Regions from separate parts of the Serratia sp. TSO36 genome, predicted to be linked through region 2. Evidence: predicted binding sites of a transcription regulator. Region 2 holds the regulator's gene; the other holds the start of a gene.
What was found. Region 2 encodes LexA, which represses DNA repair genes until DNA is damaged. Its sites were predicted from a motif close to TNCTGTATGTACATACAGNA; they were not measured.
Positions count from the first base shown of each region.

Region 1: the regulator LexA is predicted to act here: its motif matches at 9,653-9,672, upstream of umuD (translesion error-prone DNA polymerase V autoproteolytic subunit).

Region 1 is NZ_JBJZOU010000015.1:481,087-491,845, forward strand. Features, by position in the region: gene ACK3CV_RS15775 (ATP-binding protein) at 1-3,178, shown strand, start outside; gene ACK3CV_RS15780 (GlxA family transcriptional regulator) at 3,217-4,179, opposite strand; gene ACK3CV_RS15785 (cysteine hydrolase family protein) at 4,330-5,031, shown strand; gene ACK3CV_RS15790 (GlcG/HbpS family heme-binding protein) at 5,375-5,848, shown strand; gene ACK3CV_RS15795 (outer membrane protein) at 5,937-6,626, shown strand; gene uraH (hydroxyisourate hydrolase) at 6,962-7,378, shown strand; gene ACK3CV_RS15805 (type 1 fimbrial protein) at 7,603-7,875, shown strand; gene umuC (translesion error-prone DNA polymerase V subunit UmuC) at 7,900-9,210, opposite strand; gene umuD (translesion error-prone DNA polymerase V autoproteolytic subunit) at 9,213-9,647, opposite strand; partial or broken gene ACK3CV_RS15820 (SOS response-associated peptidase family protein) at 9,836-10,015, opposite strand; gene ACK3CV_RS15825 (hypothetical protein) at 10,318-10,689, opposite strand.
Region 2 is NZ_JBJZOU010000024.1:421,249-432,007, reverse strand. Features, by position in the region: gene ACK3CV_RS22760 (nucleoside hydrolase) at 53-1,036, opposite strand; gene ACK3CV_RS22755 (LacI family DNA-binding transcriptional regulator) at 1,058-2,059, opposite strand; gene ACK3CV_RS22750 (MFS transporter) at 2,084-3,466, opposite strand; gene ubiC (chorismate lyase) at 3,859-4,374, shown strand; gene ubiA (4-hydroxybenzoate octaprenyltransferase) at 4,392-5,264, shown strand; gene plsB (glycerol-3-phosphate 1-O-acyltransferase PlsB) at 5,330-7,795, opposite strand; gene ACK3CV_RS22730 (diacylglycerol kinase) at 7,944-8,312, shown strand; gene lexA (transcriptional repressor LexA) at 8,415-9,023, shown strand; gene dinF (MATE family efflux transporter DinF) at 9,126-10,463, shown strand.

The sequences.
Region 1 (10,759 bases), on a different contig from region 2:
GCTGGTCTCCCGCGAGACGGCCATGTCCAAGCCAATGCCGGTGCTTGCCGATGCGCGCATCGCGCTGGTGCGCGGATACCTGAGCGACGACTGGGTGGCGAGCCATTACCCCAATGCAAAAATCACCCGCTATCCCTCGCCGCAAAGCGCCTTGTCTTCGGTGGCGTTCAGTGAAAACGACTATTTTATCGGCAGTCTGACCACCGCCAGTTTTTTAATCGAGCGCAACTACGCCACCACGCTGTCCATCGCGGACATCTTCCCGCAAGAAGATACCGGCCCCCGCTTCGTTTTTCGCGAGGCGGACATTCCGCTGCAACGTTCCGTTGATGCCGTGCTGCAGTCGATCTCCCCCGTTCAACACAAGGTCATCTTCCGTCATTGGAGCCAAGGCCCCAATCTGTGGCTGTATCAATCTCGCTTGCCGTTAACCGAACGTGAACAACGCTGGCTGTCGCAACACAGCGAACTGCGCGTAGTCATTAACCCGCTGTATGCACCTTTCACTTTGTTTGACACACAAAAACAGTTTCACGGCATTTCAGCGGACATTTTGCGGCTGATCCATCTGCGTACCGGCTTGAATTTTAAGGCGGTGGAATCCGACACCATCGGCGACATGTTCGATTTGGTCAAACAGCAACGCGCGGATTTTATCGCCGCCATGAGCTACAGCACGCCGCGGGATAAACAGCTGCTGTTTACCCGCCCTTACGTGTTGCCGCCTTTCGTCTTGGTCGTCCAGGATAGCCAGACCGCTCCGCACGCCTTAACGGATCATCTAAAAATCGCCATCACCCCCGACAACGCGCTGCGGCCATGGCTCAAAGCGCAATATCCATCGCTGACGCTGATCGATGCCGAAAACGCCAGCGTAGCGATGCAAATGGTCAACGAGGGCAAAGCGGACGGCGCGGTGAACAACCTGATCGGTGCCCGTTACCTGATCGATCGTTATTTTCGCGGGAAACTTAAGATCGCTTTCCGGTTGGGCGAACACCCCGCACGCATCGGTTTTGCCGTGGGGCGCGATCAACCGGAGTTATACAGCATCCTCAACAAAGCGTTAGCCGATATTCCACCGCGTGATATCTCGATGATCGCCAACAAATGGCAAGGTACGCCGGATGTCAAACTGGATACCTGGGCGGTTTATCAGAGTGAGTTTTATTGGCTGGCCGGGGTTTTCGCCGTGTTAGTCATCACCTCGCTAATTTGGAATTACTATCTGCATCGCGAGATTCGCCTGCGCAAAGAGGCGCAGACCAAACTGCAAGAGCAGGCCACATTCCGGGAAACGCTGTTCAACGGCACGCCGGTGCCGGTTTATGTGGTCGATGCCGGCGGCAACCTGATCAACTACAACCCAGCCTGGGCACTGTTTTTTACCGGCGAAGGCGAAAACCTCAGCCGCTTGCCGTTGAATTCCGCCAAACATCCGCTGGCTGATATTTTCCACGATATTCGCCCGCTGCTTACCGACACCGTGACACCGGCGTCATCACCTAAACACTACCGGGTCTATAACGGCGTGGAAGAGCGGGTCATTGTTCATCAGGCGGTTACCTATCAGGATCATACCGGCGCCGTGGCGGGGCTGATCGGCAGTTGGCAAGACATCACCGAACATGAAACGTTGCTGGCCGCGCTGTCGAATGCCCGGGAACGGGCAGAGCAGGCCAACAGAACCAAAAGCACCTTCCTGGCGACCATGAGCCACGAAATACGCACGCCGATCAGCGCCATTATCGGTCTGCTGGAATTGGCAGTCACTACGCCGGAACAACAACGTGCAGAAACGGAAAAGGACTCCATCCGCGTCGCCTATGACTCCGCCCTGTCGTTGATGGGCCTGATCGGCGACATTCTTGACCTGGCAAAAATCGAATCAGGCAAACTGGAATTAACGCCGGAATGGGTGCGGATAGACGATTTGGCTCTGCCTGTCGTTCACGTCTTCGACGGCCTGGCCAGGCAAAAAGGCATCACGCTCGAATGCCATATCGATGCCTTGCATCCCGACGAAGTGTATCTCGACCCGATGCGCCTGCGGCAAATATTGTCAAATCTGGTGAGCAACGCCATTAAATTCACCGAGCAAGGCTTAGTGAACGTGCAAATCCACTGTTTGCCGAACAATGAAAACCAAGCGATGCTGACGCTTATCGTCACCGATACCGGCGTCGGTATCGCGCCCGAAGAGCAAGCCACCATTTTCGCGCCCTATGTGCAATCCGAGGCCGGTAAGCACCAGCAGGGTACCGGTTTGGGGCTGGCGATCTGTGCACAATTGGTGTCAATGATGCAAGGCACCATCGATTTACACAGCCAACCCGAACGCGGTACGCGCATTACCGTCTGCATTCCGGTAGAGCACCGCCAACATCTGTCGATTGTCGCCAGCGAACGAGAAGTCATCACCAGCACCGAACAACCGCTGTGTATTCTGGCGGTTGACGATCACCCGGCGAATCGGCTTTTGCTCACCCGCCAGCTTTCCCGCCTGGGTCACCAGGTTATTGAAGCGGAAAACGGGCGGCAGGCGCTGGAGCTTTGGCTGACTCAGCCCATCGATCTGGTGATCACCGACTGCAATATGCCCGTTATGGACGGACTCGAACTCACCCGCCAGCTTCGCCAACGACAAAGAAAACCGCTCATCGTCCTGGGCTTGACGGCCAATGCGCAACCGGAAGAACGCGTGCGTTGCATTGCCGCCGGCATGGACGACTGTTTGTTCAAACCGTTGCGTTTATCGCAGTTGGATGCACTATTAAAACGGCTCCCAAGGCAGTCTGCCGAATGGGGGAAGGAAAGCCGCGTTCCCCTGCAGGAATTGGTCGATCTGCCCGCGCTGGAGAGCCTGGCGCAGCAGGATAAAACGCTGTTGCGTCATCTGCTGCTTGCTACTCGCGAAGAAAATGCGCGTGACATGCAACATAGCCGTCAGTTGCTCGATGAGGAAAATTGGCAGGGATTGGCTCGCAGCCTGCACCGCCTGGCCGGTGCGACCCAAATCGTCGGCGCCGCCGAAGCGGAAAATCATTGCCGCAGTTTGGAACAGTATTGTGAAAATACCGCCGCCCCGGATAAAGAACAGGTTGCGCAAAAATTGCACCTGGCCCTCTCCGCGCTTCAGCGCCTGAATCAGGCGATTGACGACTTTACCGCAGAGTGATGACGTCCCCCAGAGTGATACTCGCGGGGGGAAGGTCTCTACTTCACCTTGAGATGAAACTCTTTGCGATAGCGTGATGGGGACGTTTTGAATTGCTGTTGAAAATGCCGCCGCATGGAAAGCGTAGAGCTGAAGCCAGCCACCAGGGCAATTTGTTCAATCGATTGGTCGGTTTTTTCCAGGAATCGCTGGGCGAGAGCCAACCGTTGGCTTAACAGCCATTGCGTGAGGGTTGTCCCCGTCGACTGTTGGAATCGCCGGGTAAACGTTCGACGACTCATGTACGCTTTATCCGCCAAAGCCTCGACGGTATGAGGAAGTTGCAGATTGCTGACCGCCCAATCCAACGCCTTCATAAAGCGGTCTCCCCCCTGAGTATTGCATACCGCATGTTCAATAAACTGCGCTTGCCCCCCCTGGCGATGCGGCGGCACGACTAACTGGCGGGCCACCCTATTGGCGACTTCGGCGCCGCATTGCTGCCTGACCAAATGCAGGCAACAGTCAATACTGGCCGCCGTACCGGCTGATGTGATCACATCGCCATCGTCCACATACAGCACATCACGATCGATAGAAACGGATGGATAACGCCGCATAAAATGCGGCATCCAATTCCAATGGGTTGTCGCGGGACGACCATGCAACATCCCGCTCTCAGCCAAAACGAACGCCCCCATACACAACCCGACCACTTTTGCGCCGCGCGAATGGGCGCGCTGCAGGGCCGAGATTAATTCCGCAGGCGGCATGACGGTGGGGTCGACCCAACTGGGGATAATGACGATATCGGCGTCATCCAACACCGATAAATCATGCTCCGCGATAATGGAAAAACCGGCGTTCGTTCTTAATGGTCCTGGCTGAGCGGCGCAAACCGTCATCTGATAATAAGGCATACCTTGCGGATTAAGGGCTTTTTCGAATACGGCACAGGGCACGGAAAGATGAAAGGGAATGATGCCATCAAAAACGACAATCCCTATCTTGGTTAATGACATGAGATTTCCTCAGCGTTTTCCCTCAAGTTTGGCTCAAAACGCTCGTTATTGCGTAGTTATGTATCTCGTCTCTGTGCGGTAACGGTGACAAGATTTATACGTCTTCAAGACGTGGATACTTTATTTTAATGATAAATCGGGAGAAATGAGATGCGAAAAATGATCGCTTACAGTGCATTGGCTTTGTCTATGGCAGCATATAGCATGGGTTCACATGGCGCAATAAAACCCGCCAACCAGGCGCCTACCATTCGCACGCTGTCCGGTGCGGAAAATACCCGGAGTTTAGACAAAAACGCCACGGCGCTGATCGTTATTGATTTCCAAAATGAATACTTCGAGGGGAAAATGCCGATTCCCGACGGGAGAAAGGCATTGGACAACACCAAACGATTGATCGACTTTGCACATAAACATAGCATGCCAGTCTATTTCGTCCGTCATATTGGCCCGGCAAATGGCGCCTTATTTGCTGAAAACAGCAGGTTCGCCGAATTTCATCCGGCATTGCAACCCACACGCGCTGATTATGTCGTCACAAAAACAACGCCGAGTTCATTTGTCGGCACCGATCTTGACAAACAGCTCAAACAACGCGGCATCAAACAACTGATTGTCACCGGATTAATGACGCATATGTGCGTGTCTTCCACCGCGCGCGACGCTGTGCCATTAGGGTATAACGTGATCATTCCCGAAGACGCTACCGCTACGCGCGATCTGGCTACCTGGGACAATAAAGTGGTCGATCATAGAACATTGCAGCAGGCCGCCCTTGCCGGCGTCGCCGACGTTTTTGCTGAAATCAAAACCACACAGCAAGTTCTGGCGCTGCCTGTCGTAGGCAATTAAACATTCAACTCGGGTTGCCACTCAGGCAACCCGATATTCGGCGCTGCGACGGCATAACAACCTCACCGAATTATCGAAAGGATGACAAGACTATCATCCTTTCCTTACAAAACACTCAGGAATAGCTGATATTTTCCACCCCCTAAAATACATATAGTTTTCTCGTTGTCAGCGTGGCTGCAATTAAACATCATAAATGCATAAGGGTTCCCATGTTTCGATATATTCTTTACGAACTGCCATTCGGAGTCCTGTTTTCCGTCATGATGACACTCGCTCTAATTCTCATTAGCGGGATTGCCTATTTTATTTTTTCAGGACTTTGACACTAAGGTAAATTCACATGAAAAACCGCGCAATGCTTTTTATTTTACTCTCCGCTATCGCGGCCGGCGCCGGCGCAAAATCGCTATCAACGCCGTCACTTTCTCTCTCGCAAGCCACTCAGCTGGCCAATACGGCGATCAAAGCGTGCGCCGCTAAAGGTTATAACGTCAGCGTGACCGTAGTAGACGCCGCAGGCTTGACCCGCGCCGTTCAACGTATGGATAACGCCGGGCCTCATACCCTCGAAGCCAGCTATAAAAAAGCTTATACCGCCGCGTCAAGCGGTGTGATGACCAGCCAATTGCTGGAGACCTCGCAGAAATACCCGGCAGCGCAAAACCTTTCCGACATTCCGGGTTTCTTGCTACTGGGCGGCGGGGTGCCGGTCAAAGAGAACGACAAAGTCATCGGCGCCATCGGCATTGGCGGTGCACCTAGCGGCAGTGTCGATGAGGCTTGTGCATTGGAAGCCATCACGCAAGCCCGCTGAAAACAGCAATAACTCATCATCGTGACGCACACTCTCAGCAAACGGAAGGCAGCGCCCTCTTGCCTGCCCATTTAACAAGGACATAATCATGAAACATCACTCTCGCCTGCTCTTGCTGCCCCTGATTTCATTGGGCGCATCTGCCGCCATGGCGGCCGAAGCTCCCAAGAGCGGTTACTACGGCGCAATCAATGCCATCGAGACCCGCCAGCAAGCGCACAATATGGATCTCAGCGAGCGCCCCGGCATCGGTTCCTTCGTCGCCGGCAACGAGAAGCAAAACTTCCTCAATGGTTCACTGGCCGCCGGTTATCAATACGGTAACGGCTGGCGAACCGAGGGAGAATATGTTTTCAAGAAAAGCAATGAGTACACCAGCGGCTCATCGACCTTCGCCACCAGCTTCAACCACATGACAACCGATTCGCAACGCCTGATGCTCAACGTTTATCGTGACTTCATGCTCACGGATAAATTCGCCGTCTACGCCACGGCCGGCATCGGCATCGCCAAAATCGACGTCGGCGGTTGGCAGGGCAACGATACTCGCCACTTCGCCGACAGCACACAAACTAATTTCACCTATTCCCTGGGCGCCGGCGTGTCTTATGAGGTGCTGGAGAATCTGACCGCTTATGCCGGTTACCGTTATGTCGATATGGGCAATGTGGAGAGCGGGCGCAACACGTTCGTCAACGCCCGAGGGCTACAGGATGAAAACTTGCGCGCTCGCCTGACGAACAATGAATACCTGATTGGTATTCGTTATACGCTGTAAGATATATGACGCTTATCACCTGCACCGCCAAATGATGATAACCATGGCTCATAACTTTATTTTATTAATGAGCTTCAATAATTTCTATGGCACTCTTCACTGATTTATTACTGATTATATCGCTTACACTTTTAAGTCTTTTTAGCTTTCATCAACATATTAAGGAAAAAAGAGGAAAGAAACTGCTCCCCAACAAATATTTACCGGGCAGAGCACCACGAAACAGATTACGTTGAACTTATTTACTCTCATTCTCTTACTTTGTGTCTATCCCCAGCGCCTGTTTCTCTCAGGCGCTTTTATTCTCATCCGCACGAGTATTCATGGAGGAAAAAATGAAAATAGCGATCGGGCTGGCAATAGGTTTTACTCTCTCACCGTTATCTTTCCCTACCCTGGCCGAAACAATGAAGAATCCAATCAGCATTCACGTTTTAAACCTCCAGTCCGGGGAACCCTCGATCGGGATGACGGTGCTCCTGGAGCGGCAAGAGGGGCAGAACTGGCTCCGACTCTCTTCACAGACCACCGATTCTCAAGGTCGCATTGCTGCACTTTACCCGAAAAATGAGATCGTGAAGCCAGGGGTTTATAAAGTCACGTTCGAAACGCAAGCGTATTTCACTCAGTATCGGCAAATTTCTTTTTATCCAGAAGTCCCCGTTATCATTCATATCGAAGACCCAAACAGGCATTATCACATACCGCTGTTAGTCAGCCAATATGGCTATTCAACCTACCGTGGCAGTTGACATGGCATTATCCTCTCCCTCTTTCGGCGGCGGTGATGACACCCGCCGTCATCTTTCTCTTACAGTCATTCACGCCTTCCTTTCAATAAAAGCCGGTAATGCTGACAACCAATAAATCGCCTCCTGATATAAATGCCACTCCCTTTTCCTTACGATGAATTAAAAAAGTGAAATGAATGAGATTCACGTCTTCTAATTTAAATACTACCTATGGGAACCCCATGATGAAAAATAAGATACTTATGCTAAAGGCTATCGCCATTTCCTATTTGATTACGATGGCACCGGCATACGCCACACCATCCGGAAACATCACCTTTTATGGTTCCATTACGGAGCCCACCTGTCTTTCGTCAGTACTGAATGAAAAATTCAACGTGGATTGTTCCAAGCGCAGCGATAAACCAGAGTCAGTCTGGGAACTCATCACCCATACCGAATTGGAATATCTTGGAACCAATAAAAATCTGGCGATCGCCCATATCGTCTATCGCTAAGGTTTCAGCCTACGCCGCCAGTGTTCACCCGCGGCGTGTTTCTTCCTTCGGCTCGGCAGCGTGCGTCTCCCCCAACCGCACCACCGGAATATCCGCCAGCCGGGTGGTGTAGGCCGGCGACAGCATTTCGCGCTTCATTTGCCACGGCTTGACGATCCCCTGCCCGGCGAACCACACGCGCCCGCGCCCCTCCTGATTCAGGCGATCGAGGGTCGCCATCAGCCGCTCGCTGTTGCGACGCGGCGGGCAGTCGTCGAACAGATCGATCTGCGCCATGGCGGCGGCGCTGAAATCCCCCAGCACCACGCCGCCCTTCAGATAACGCCGCCCTTCCTGCCAGATGCTCTCCAGCGCGCGCACCGCCATGGCGATGATGTCGCGGCTGTCGTTGCTCGGCGTTTGCAGCCGGGCGGTGCCCATATTGCTGTAATACCCTTCGCCCGCCGAATGCGGGCTGGTTTTGATAAACACCGACACGTTGCGGCAATAGCGCTTTTCCTGCCGCAGCTTTTCGGCGGCGCGTTCGGCATAGCTGCAGATGGCCTCGCGCATGTGCGGGTAATGCGTCAGCCGCTGGCCGAACGAGCGGGAGCAGATGATCTGCTCTTTGGCGGCCGCCTCATCTTCCCACCGCAGGCACGATTCGCCGCGCAGCTCGCGTATCGTGCGCTCCAGCACCACGCTGAAGGTTTTACGCGCCAGTCGGGTATCGCAGTCCGCCAACTGCAGCGCGGTGTGAATGCCCATCGCCTGCAGCTGGCGAGTCAGGCGGCGCCCCACGCCCCATACCTCTTCCACCGGGATCAGCGCCAGCAGCTTGCGCTGGCGCGCCGGATCGGATAAATCCACCACGCCGCCGGTGCCGCGCCATTTCTTGGCGGCGAAGTTGGCCAGTTTGGCCAGCGTTTTGCTCGGCGCAATGCCGACCCCGACCGTTAAATGCAGCTCGCGCCGGATGCGATCGCGCACCCGCCGGCCGAACGGCTCCAGCGCTTCGCAGTGCGCCACGCCGTCCAGCCGCAGAAAGGCTTCGTCCAGCGAGTAGATCTCCACCGCCGGCGCCATCTCTTCCAGCGTGTCCATCACCCGGCGGGACATATCGGCGTACAGCGCGTAGTTGGAGGAGAACACCGCGACGTTGCGGCGGCGCATCTCCTCTTTGATCTTGAAATAAGGCGCGCCCATCGGCACGCCCAGCGCCTTCGCCTCGGCGCTGCGGGCGATCACGCAGCCGTCGTTGTTGGACAGCACGATCACCGGCCGCCCGCGCAGATCGGGCCGAAAGATGGTCTCGCAGGAAGCGTAGAAACTGTTGACGTCTACCAGGGCGAACATGGTTACCGCGCCGCGTAGACGATAAAGGTCACCACGCCGAAGATCTCCAGCTGCGCCTCGTCGTCGAACACGATCGGCGCGTAGGCAGGATTCATCGGCAACAGCCGCACGTCGGGGTGGCGCTGCAGCTTTTTGACGGTGAATTCGCCGTCCACCGCGGCGATCACGATATTGCCGTGCTCCGGCGTCAGGGCGCTGTCGACGATCAGCAGATCGCCATCCTGGATATTGCCGTCGATCATCGACTCGCCGCTGGCGCGCACGAAGTAGGTGGCGTTGGGGTGCCGCACCAGCAGCTTGCCGATGTCCAGCCTACTCTCGACATAGTCCTGCGCCGGGGAAGGAAAACCGCAGGCCACGCGATCGGCAAACAGCGGTAACGTCAGGGGTTCACCTGGTGAAAAAGCATACAACCTTGAATTGCTCAGCATAATCATAACCAAACTGTATATTTATACAGTCAAGCATAAACAAAACGCGAACGCGTGCAACCCCCAATCCCCCTGCGGATCGCGCTTTGCCGCGTAATATAATAATTTTCTGAGTGATTTTTCCTGCAGCTTTTGGCGTTCTTCGCGTGTGTTTACACACATGATACCCACCAAAACTGTGGATAATGCGGCACTCAGACCGTTGGCGTATCGATGGGCAGGATGAGTGAGGGATTGTCATTGCGAACGGCGCCGACGGCGGGCGATACCGGCTGCCAGACGAAATCCTCTGCCTGCAGGCTGTACACGTCAGCCTGCATTTGACCAGAGGGCGGGACTAAGCGGGTGTCGAGCCAGTCGCGCGCGGCCGTCGGTCTCTGCTGCGTACAGCGCCGCAAATAACAGCGGCAGGCCTTGCCTCACGGGAGGAACGGCGGACGGCTTTACAAAATGACGCCAATAAAATTGCGACTGGCAATGGCATCAATGGGACGGCCAGAGACGAAAGTCAGTACGTTATGCCAGGAGCTTGGGATAACCCGACAAACGCTGTACCGCCACATTTCCCCTGATGGTCCACTGCGAGCTGACGGTATAAAGCTGCTCAACCGGGGATAATTTTAGCGGACGGAAAAATCTGGGGTTCCGGCGTAGAACCCCGAATAAGGAATAATCCTTAATTCATTTCAGGATTATTAATTCCATCTAAAACCTCTCGGCAATATTCTTTTTTATAGGCTTCATCATTACTTAATGACTTAACCAAAAAATCAGCATTTTTCCAACCATTATCCCAATGCGTATCGAATCCTGACTGTTCATACTTTAATGTTCTAGTTAATGAGTCTTTTATTTGGTTTTTATATTTATCAATTTTCTCATTGGTTGCCCCACAAACATCATGTGCAACACGAGCATTTGAGCCAGAAAAACCTATTGCTGAAATTGCCATCGCTTCATTTGATTTGTCGAAATCATTCGCATATGCCACAGCATTAGATAAAGCGAATATGACAAGAGCAGGTATGGTTTTTTTGTATGAAATCATCTTTCACCTCTACTCATTGATTGTTCATGGGGTCAGTTTGGATATCGAAAATTATTGTACATTAAGGCTG
Region 2 (10,759 bases):
CCGGCGCTGCCGATGCTGGCTCGATGATTGGTGCGCTTTGGCGCACCTTTTTTCATCCGCGGGCCAGCGTTGCGCCGATCAACGCCAACAGACGGGCGTTGTCCACCTGCTGCATGACGCGCACCGGCTTGCCCTGCGGCGCCGGCATGCCGACCGTCAGGCGCAGGCTGTCCGGCCGCCAGCGGCGTGAGCTGCCGCGCGTCAACGCCCCTTCCAGCGCCACATCCACATGAAACATCTCGGTGGTGACCAGCTGCGGCGCCAGCAGCCAGGCGATCACCAGCGCATCATGGATCCAGCAGCCCGGCAGGCGCCGCGTATGGCGCGAATAGTCGATCCACGGCTGCGTCGTGGCGCGCAAATAGCGGCACAGCGGGGTATCCGGCTGGGTCAACGCGGCCAGATCCGCCTGGGTCAGCATGGTCTGAGTGGTGACATCCAGCGGCGCCAGCGTGATAGCGGCGCCGCTGTTCAACACCAGCCGCGCCGCTTCCGGATCCAGGCCGAAATTGGTGTCCTTGATATATCCCTCAACGTTGAACACGCCGCCCATGATCACGATCTCTTTCACCGCCTGCGCCATCTGCGGGTAAAGCTGCATGGCGTGCGCAACGTTGGTCAGCGGGCCGATCGCCGCCAGCGTGATCTCGCCGGGATGCCGGCAGATCAGTTCGCCGATGGCGATGGCGGCGTCCGGCGCGGGCGCGTTGGCCAGCGAGGGCGCGGGCAGGTCACGCCACAGCGCCGCCAGCTTAGGATCGGCGATCGGGCGGTCCAGGTGTGCGCGCCACGGCTCCGGCGGTTCGCTCAGGGCGCGCGCCGCGCCGAGGGCGACCGGCACCTGATAGCCGCTCTGCGCCAGCAGATCGGTGGCGACGGCGAAGCCCACTTCACGCGGGGTGTTGCCGGCCACGATGCTGATCAACTCCAGCTGCAGCTGCGGTTTGGCCGCCAGCGCCAGGGCCAGCGCCAGGCCGTCGTCGACGTTGGCGCCGGGAACGCCGTTGCCGGGATCGCAATCAATGATTAAACGCATATAAGGTGTCCTGAAAAACCGCTAACAGCCGCACGAACGGCGGATGCGCAGTTGAAAAGCGAATTCATGCAGCTCGGCGGGCGCGGCGCCGGCGGCCAGCATGGCGATGGCCCGCTTGGCCATGGCGTCGATCGGCTGCTCGACCGCGCTGAGCGGCGGCACGCTGAATTCGGATTGTTGCGTGCCGTTAAAACAGATCAGCGCCAGATCGTCCGGCGCGCGCAGCCCATGCTCCGCCAGCGCCGACAGGCAGCCGAGCGCCTGCTGCTCGTTGGAGGTGAAAACGGCGCGCGGGCGCGGGCCTTGCACCAGGCGCTGGGTGGCCTGGTAACCGCCCTGGCGGGTGTAGGGCGCTTCGAAAATCCACGCGTCGCGTGGCGCGATGCCCGCCTCCAGCAGCGCATCGCGCCAGCCGTTCAGGCGATCCTGCGCGTTGAGCATGGTCAGCGGACCGATAAAAATGCCGATGTCGCGATAGCCGTGCTGCAGCAGATGGCGGGTCGCCTGGCAGGCGGCGTCGCGCTCGTCGACGCGGATGGCGCAGACGCCGGCCTGGCTGTCGATGGTGTCTATCATCACGCAGGGGGTGCCGGAAGCGCGGATCAGATCGAACCACGGGTGGCGATCGACGCTGGTGTACAGCAGGCCGTCGACCTGGCGGCGCAGCAGGTTGTTGATAAGCTCATACTCGCGCTGACGATCGTCGCCGGCGTCGCCCAGCAGCAGCACGCGGCCGCGGTTGAAGGCTTCCTGCTGCAGCGCCCGCGCCAGAGTGGCGAAGAACGGGTTGGAAATATCCGGCACCACCAGCCCGTAGGTTTGCGTGCTGCCGGAGGCCAGCGCCCGCGCGATGTCGTTCGGCCGGTAGCCGGTCTGCTCGATCGCCGCCAGCACGCGCAGCCGGGTGGCTTCCGCCACCGGGCGCGGGCCGTTGTTGATCACGTAGCTGACCACGGCGACGGAGGTGCCCGCTACGCGGGCCACGTCGGCGCGGGTAACGCGTCGCGCGGAGTGATTATCCAAATTGAGATCCTGTTCGCCTTCTCGCTACGCGGCATCCTGCGGCAGGTTGAGATCGCGGCCGCGGGTTTCGGGAGCAAAGAAGGTGGTGATTAAGCCGATGCCCGCCATTACAACAAAATAGGCGGCGACAGGCCACCAGTGACCGAAGCCGGAGAGCAGCGCGGTGGCGATCAGCGGCGCGGTGCCGCCGGAGAGGATCGAGCCGAGCTCCTTGGCGAACGCCATCTTGGAGTAGCGGTTCTTCACGCCGAACAGTTCGACGCCGTAGGCCGCCTGCACGCCGAAGATCCCCAGCGATGCGATGCACATGCCGACCACGATCACCGAGATGACGATCGCCGGTTCACGGCTGTCGAGCAGCCAGAACGCCGGGAAGGCATACAGCACCAGCAGCAGGCAGAACCAGCGGTAGGTGACGCGGCGGCCGAAGCGATCGGACAGCCAGCCGGCCAGCGGGATCACCAGAAAACCGCACAGCGAGGCGATCAGCACCGCCAGCGCCGGCACCGATTTATCGACCATCAGCACCTTGGCGACGTAGCCGACGATAAAGCCCTGGCACAGATAGGAGGGGCCGTTTTCGCCGATGCGCAGGCCGAGCATCACCCAGAACGCTTTGGTGCGCTGCAGGTAGCTGCGTGAGTCCGGCGCGGCCTGAGCGGCGTCCAGCATGCGCTGGTGGTTTTGTTGCAGCTCGCGCTCGAACACCGGCGTTTCGCGCACGTGACGGCGCAGGTACAGCGCCACCCCGGCGATCAGAATGCTGGCGAGGAACGGAATGCGCCAGCCCCAGCTCATCAGATCTTCCTTGTCGAGCTGCAGCACCAGCAGCCATACCAGCGACGCCAGCAGGGTGCCGCTGTTGGAGCCGATGGCGATGATCGAGGCCACCAGCCCGCGCCGCTTGGCCGGCGCGTATTCCGCCAGCATCACCGCGCCGCCGGACAGCTCCGCGCCGGCGCCGAACCCCTGCGCGAAGCGCAGGATCACCAAGCAGGTGGGCGCCCAGACGCCGATTTGCGCATAGGACGGGATCAGGCCGATCAGCGTGGTGGAAATGCCCATCAGCGCCACGGTGGTGATCAGCACTACGCGGCGGCCTTTGCGATCGCCAATCCAGCCGAACACCAGCGCGCCGATCGGCCGCGCGACGAAACCGACTGAGTAGGTGGCGAAGCTGGCCAGCAGAGCGACCAGCGGCGTGGCCTCGGGGAAGAACACATCGCCGAACACCATGCCGGCCGCCAGGCCGTACAGCGCGAAGTCGACGTATTCCATGGCGGTGCCGAGCCAGCAGGAGAAGGTGGCGCGCCAAAATTGGCTGCGCCCCTCTTTGGTTGCCAGGCGTTCATCGGCCGCCAGCGCGGCGTCGGCGGTCTGTGGAGTGGCAAGCGTTGTTTCGCTCATGACGGTGCTATCCTCTTTTGTTCTGCGCCTGGAGGGGCGCGGTTAAAGATGGTTTCCCTGGTGCCGGCAACAAAGGTGTGCCGACAAATGATGTCGGACGCATGGCGATTCAACGCTGCGGTGTCAGAGTATCTACGCGCGTAGATAAAACAACGCGACAAAGATGAAACTTTGCAGGCGATCACAGAATCGTCATCGTGCCGGGGAACGAAGATAGAGAATACGGATGGCAAAAAGATGACAGAACCCCGGTTTTTCCGGCCGATAGGCCTGCCGTTTTCGCCACGAATCAGCCTGCCGCTTTCGCATTTCTGCGCTACAATGGGGGCCTGTTAACAGTTTGTATCGTCTGGCGCGCCTTACCGGCTGCGGTTCAGGCGAGGAGTAAAGCAATGTCTGGCATCAGGGATTCCATCCTGCCGCCGCTGGAGTGGTTGTCCGAACAGGATCCTCCGGCGCCCGCCACCGTCAGCGACTGGCTGATGGAGTTAGGCTCCATGACCCGCCGATTTGAACGCCATTGCGCCCAGGTGCGCGTCGAACCGCAGCGCGAATGCTTCGTCACGCGCGAGGCGCTGGGCGACGAGGCGAAGCACCTGCCCGACAGCCCGCGCTACTGGCTGCGCGAAGTGGTGCTGCTGGGCGATGACCAGCCCTGGCTGCTGGGGCGCACGGTGATCCCGGAAAATACGCTGACCGGCCCCGACCAGGCGCTGGTGGATCTGGGCACGCTGCCGCTGGGGCGCTACCTGTTCAGCAGCGGCGAGCTGACCCGCGACTATATCCATATCGGCCGACAGGACGCGCTGTGGGCGCGCCGTTCACGGCTGCGGCTGGCGGGCAAACCGCTGTTGCTGACCGAACTGTTTTTACCGGCTTCGCCGCTGTATTCAGCGGTTCCTGCATAAGAGAGGAGAGCAAGACCTTGGAGGGAAGCGTGACTCAAAGTAAATGGCGGGCTTACAGCCATTTGATGCGCATTGATAAACCGATCGGCACGCTGTTGCTGCTGTGGCCGACGCTGTGGGCGCTGTGGCTGGCCGGGAAAGGCGTGCCGCCGCTGTCGATTTTGCTGGTGTTCGTGCTCGGCGTGTTCCTGATGCGCGCCGCCGGCTGCGTGGTGAATGACTACGCCGATCGCGCGGTGGACGGCTACGTGAAACGCACCGCCGGGCGGCCGATGCCGAGCGGCCGGGTGAGCGCGAAAGAGGCCAAGGTGCTGTTCGTGGTGCTGGTGCTGATCTCGTTCTGCCTGGTGTTGACGCTCAATGCGATGACCATCTGGCTGTCGCTGGCGGCGCTGGCGCTGGCCTGGGCGTACCCGTTCATGAAGCGGGTGACCAACCTGCCGCAGTTCGTGCTGGGCGCCGCGTTCGGCTGGGGCATTCCGATGGGCTATGCGGCGGTCAGCGAATCGCTGCCGCTCAGCTGCTGGCTGCTGCTGCTGGCCAACATCTGCTGGACGGTGGCCTACGACACGCTGTATGCGATGGTCGACCGCGACGATGACCTGAAGATCGGCATCAAATCCACCGCTATCCTGTTCGGCCGTTATGACAAGCTGATCGTCGGGCTGTTGCAGTTCGCGACGCTGCTGCTGCTGGTGTGGGTCGGTTATCTGGCGCAGCTCGGCGGGGCGTTTTACTGGTCACTGCTGCTGGCGGGCGCGCTGTTCATTCACCAGCAGAAACAGATCGCCGGCCGCGAGCGCGAGGCCTGCTTCAAGGCCTTCCTGCAGAACAACTATGTAGGGCTGGTGGTGTTCATCGGCATCGCGCTGAGCTATCTGCCGACGTAACGCTTCCCTTCCGCAAGAAAAAAGGCACCCCGAGGGTGCCTTTTGTGTTTCCGCGCCGGGCGAAATCACTCGTCTTTCTCTTCTTCCGCATCGGATTGCGGCAGGGCGTTGGTTTCTTCCGGCATGTTGACGCTTTCGATGGTCAGCTTGATCTCCGGCGTGATCAGATCGCTCAGCATGTTGTACACCTCGAGGGTGTGCTCGCGGATCGCATCGCCGCTGTCGTTGATATAGCCTTCTTCGCGCAGCGTCGCCACCAGGGTGGAGAACACCGCCTTGTCGAAGAATTCCGGCGCGTTGATGCCGTGCAGCACCGACAGACGCTGCGCCATGATGCGGCTCTCTTTCTCCAGCGCGCCGCGGTTGATGCTCGGGTTGGCGCTGAGGATCGACATGGTGATGGCGTAGCGTTGCAGGGTTTCGCGCACCCCGGCGGCCAGCAGCTGCAGCGGACGAATGCGCGCCGGGTTCAGCACCAGCTCGTCGCCTTTGTCGCAGATCAGCTGTTGACGGATCAGCTCGTCGATCACCGGCCGCAGCACCTCCGGCAGCTGTTCCTTGTCGTCATGCAGGAACAGCTCGGCTTTCAGCATCGGATAGATCATGCCGATTTGGCGCAGCAGCTCGGCGCGCGATACCCGGCGGTGATGCATCACGATGCTGGCGATCAGCGATGGCAGCACCAGCAGGTGGTGGATGTTGTTGCGGTAATAGGTCATCAGCACCGCCTGCTCGCGCGGCAGGATGATGATGTCGCCGATGCTGTCCTTCTCCACCTCGAACTTGTTCATGTTCAGCGCGTGATCCAGCAGCTCGTCCGGCGTTTGCGTCGGCACGGTGACGTCACGCGCGTAAGGCGCGTTGCGCATCAGCTGCAGGTAGCACTCGAGCTGTTCGATCAGCTGTTCGCGGGTCAGCGAACGCTGGCGCGAGGCCAGCAGCGCGGTGGAACACAGGTTCATGGCGTTGGCCGCGGCGGCGTTGTTGATGCGCACCATGATCTGGCCGGCCAGATCGTTGACCGTCGGCGTCAGCCAGCTTGGGCGCTGGGCTTCGATCGGATCGATCGACTCGCGCCACTGCGGCACGTTCTGGTTGAGGTAAGCCGTCAACGGCAGCGGCTCGCCGAAGTTGACGTAACCCTGGCCCAGGTTGCGCAGCTTGCGCAGGCCGCGCAGCATCTGCGGCAGGCTCTCTTTTTCCTTGGTGGCGCCGCGCAGCTCTTTGGCATAGGTACCCACTTCCATCACGTGCTCGTAACCGATGTAAATCGGCACCAGCGTGATCGGACGGGTGCCGCCGCGCAGCATCGCCTGGATGGTCATCGACAGGGTGCCGGTCTTCGGCTCCAGCAGGCGCCCGGTGCGGGAACGGCCGCCTTCCACGAAGTATTCCACCGAGTAACCGCGGGTGAACAGCTCGCCGAGGTATTCGCGGAACACCGTCGAGTACAGCTTGTTGCCCTTGAAGGTGCGGCGGATGAAGAACGCGCCCAGGCGACGGAAGATCGGGCCGGCCGGCCAGAAGTTGAGGTTGATGCCGGCGGCGATGTGCGGCGGCACCAGGCCCTGGTGATACAGCACGTAGGACAGCAGTAGATAGTCCATGTGGCTGCGGTGGCAGGGCACGTAGACGATCTCGTGGCCGTCCTGCGCCAGCTGGCGCACGCGCTCGGCGTTGGTGACGTTGATGCCCTGATACAGCCGGTTCCAGGTCCAGCTCAGCACGCGGTCGGACAGGCGCACGGTTTCGTAGGAGAAATCGGCGGCGATCTCTTCCATCAGCGCGATGGCGTTTTGCTGGGCCTTCTCATGCGAGATCTTCTTGCTGCGCGCTTCGTCCTCGACCGCTTTTTCGATCGCTTTGGACGCCAACAGCTTGTTAAACAGATCCTGACGGGCCGGCAGGCTCGGGCCCACGGCGGCCAGGCGCTGACGCGAGAAGTGCATGCGCGCCACGCGCGCCAGTTTCTGCGCGATGGTTTTATCCGTTCCGTGTTCGGTGGCCATGCGGCGCAGCGAAACGGTGTTGGAGAAACGCACGAAGCTGTCGCGGCCGAGCCACAGCACGGCGAAGAATTTCTGCACGCCGTTCAACAGACGCAGGTGCGGCGTACCGTGGCCTTCGCGGCCCGGTGAGCGGCCGAACATCACCGAAACCGGCAGCATCTGAATGTCGAGATCCGGATTGCTGCGATGCAGATCCAGATAGTCGTGGAACAGCTTTACCGACTCTTCTTTCGGGGTGTAATAGCGGAACACGCGCGGGCCGTCGTGAATGAACACGTAGCTCGGCAGCACGGTGCCGTCGATCTCCAGCGAGTTGAGCGGATCGGGCAGATCCTGCGCCAGGCACTGGGTGCGCAGCGTCAGCAAATCCGCCTTGGAATTGTAAGGTAAAACATACAAAATCGGCCGTGAGGGATCCAACCCTAGCTCGGTAACCGGATCTGAAGGGATGACCTTACTTCTTACCAACAATTTAAGTGGTAAATTCAATATTTTATAATAAATTTTACGCCAACCTGACATAACAACGTGAAGCCTCTTGTTAGCAATGCGCCGCAAGCATACCAGAAACCGGGTAGCAGATCTGTGGTGTTCGAAATCCGAGAGCCGTCAGCGCGGACTGTTCTAGACTCTTTTTATTATGACCGACCTCTGAGAAAGGCACGAAAACATGGCAAACCAAGCAACCGGCCTGACCCGCATCATTAAGGCCGCCGGCTACTCCTATAAAGGGCTTTCCGCCGCCTGGCAGCACGAAGCGGCGTTCCGCCAGGAACTGGTGGTCACCCTCCTGGCTATCATACTGGCTGTCTGGCTGGATGTGGGTGCGATAGCGCGCATTTTATTGATCGGATCGGTAGCGCTGGTGATGATCGTCGAGATCCTGAACAGCGCGATCGAGGCGGTTGTGGATCGCATCGGCAGCGAACATCACGAGCTGTCCGGCCGGGCCAAGGACATGGGATCGGCGGCGGTGTCGCTGGCGATCGTGCTCGCGCTGTTCGTTTGGGGCACGGTCTTATGGCAGCACTTCGGCTGACGAAAAGCGCCTACTGACTGATTTTTATTTAATCTTCGGTTCCCAATCCGCGCTTACCTGTATATACTCACAGCAAGACTGTATAAACAAACAGGGGGCGGAATGAAAGCACTAACTACCAGACAGCAAGAGGTCTACGACCTGATTCGCGAGCACATTTCGCAAACGGGCATGCCGCCAACGCGTGCCGAGATCGCGATGCGTCTGGGGTTCCGTTCGCCTAACGCCGCTGAAGAACACCTGAAGGCGCTGGCACGCAAAGGCGTGATCGAAATCGTCTCCGGTGCTTCGCGCGGTATCCGCCTGCTGATGGAAGAAGAAGAGGGGCTGCCGCTGATCGGCCGTGTCGCCGCCGGCGAGCCGCTGCTGGCGCAGCAGCACATCGAAGGGCACTACCAGGTGGATCCTTCCCTGTTTAAACCGAGCGCCGATTTCCTGCTGCGGGTGAACGGCATGTCGATGCGCGACATCGGCATTCTGGACGGCGATCTGCTGGCGGTGCACAAAACGCAAGACGTGCGCAATGGCCAGGTCGTGGTGGCGCGCATCGAAGACGAAGTGACGGTCAAGCGCCTGAAAAAGCACGGCAACGTGGTTGAACTGCTGCCGGAGAACAACGAATTCCAACCGATCGTGGTCGATCTGCGTCAGCAGAATTTCACTATCGAAGGGCTGGCGGTCGGCGTGATCCGCAACGGCGACTGGATTTAATCGTCGCACCCTCAGTGCCGCCTCCTTGTATCAATCGCCCCTGTTCTGGGGCGTTTTTGTTTCTGACCTTGCCATTCGCCACCGCTACGGGAACGTCTCATCATGCGCTTGATTTCCGCCTTTACCAGCGACACCGATAAAGCTCTGTGGCGCCTGGCTCTGCCGATGATTTTCTCCAATATTACCGTGCCGCTGCTCGGGCTGGTGGACACCGCGGTGATCGGCCACCTCGACAGCCCGATCTATCTGGGGGGGGTCGCGATCGGCGCGGTGGCGACCAGCTTCCTGTTCATGCTGCTGTTGTTCCTGCGCATGAGCACCACCGGCCTGGCGGCGCAGGCGCTGGGGGCACAGAACCCGCAGGCGCTGGCGCGCGCCTTTATGCAACCGCTGCTGTTGGCGCTGCTGGCCGGAGCGGCGATCGTCCTGCTGCGTTATCCGTTGATCGAACTGGCGCTGCGGATCGTCGGTGGCGATGGCGAAGTGCTGGAACAGGCGCGGCGTTTTCTTGAGATCCGCTGGCTCAGCGCCCCGGCGGCGCTGGCCAATCTGGTGCTGCTGGGCTGGCTGCTCGGCGTGCAGTACGTGCGGGCGCCGGTGATCCTGCTGATCGTCGGCAACCTGCTGAATATCGTACTGGATATCTGGCTGGTGATGGGCCTGGGCTGGAACGTTCGAGGGGCGGCGGCGGCCACCGCCATCGCCGAATACGCCACGCTGTTGCTCGGCCTGTGGCTGGCGTGGCGGGTGATGCGCCTGCGCGATATTACCCTGCCGATGCTGCGCCAGGCCTGGCGCGGCGATCTGCGTCGCCTGCTGGCGCTCAACCGCGACATCATGTTGCGTTCACTGTTGCTGCAACTGTGCTTTGCGTCGCTGACCATTTTCGGCGCTCGTCTGGGGAGCGAGGTGGTGGCGGTCAATGCGGTATTGATGAATCTGCTGACGTTCACCGCCTATGCGCTCGACGGCTTCGCTTATGCGGTGGAGGCCCATTCAGGCCACGCCTACGGCGCCCGGGACGATAGCCAACTGCGTAAGGTGTGGCACGCGGCCTGCAGGCAGGCGGGGCTGGTCGCGTTGGCCTTCGGCCTGGCGTATGCCGTTACCGGCCAGCAGATAGTGGCGGCGTTGACCTCCTTGCCGGAGCTGCGTGCGTTGGCTGCCCATTATTTACCGTGGCAGGTCATTCTGCCGCTGGTCGGGGTGTGGTGCTATTTGCTGGACGGCATGTTTATCGGCGCCACGCGCGGCGCCGAGATGCGTAACAGCATGGCGGTGGCTGCGGCAGGGTATGGTCTGACGCTGTTCAGCGTGCCGCTGCTTGGCAACCACGGGCTTTGGCTGGCGCTGGCGGTGTTTCTGACGTTGCGCGGCGTGGCGTTGGGCTGGATTTGGCACCGCCACCAGGTGCGCGGCAGCTGGTTTACCGCACATTAACCCGGGCGTTCTGTTGGGGTAATGGTTAGTTTTTCTTATGTTTTATGTCATGTTTGCTTACATGTTTTCAGCCTAGTCCCGTTCGCGTTAGTTCGTTGTTTGCTGGCGTTTTTTGTTTTTATTTTGTCAGTTAATGGTTTTTTGTTCTGTGTTTTGGCTTTTTTATTTCCACGTTTAACTAGAATGAATCATGTGGCTGGTACATGAAGGGGAACGGTGCTCCTTAAGGTGAAGGGAGCATCAGCCAGAAAAATTTCTGGTTAACCCCGGCCGGCGACAGGGATCACTGATTCACC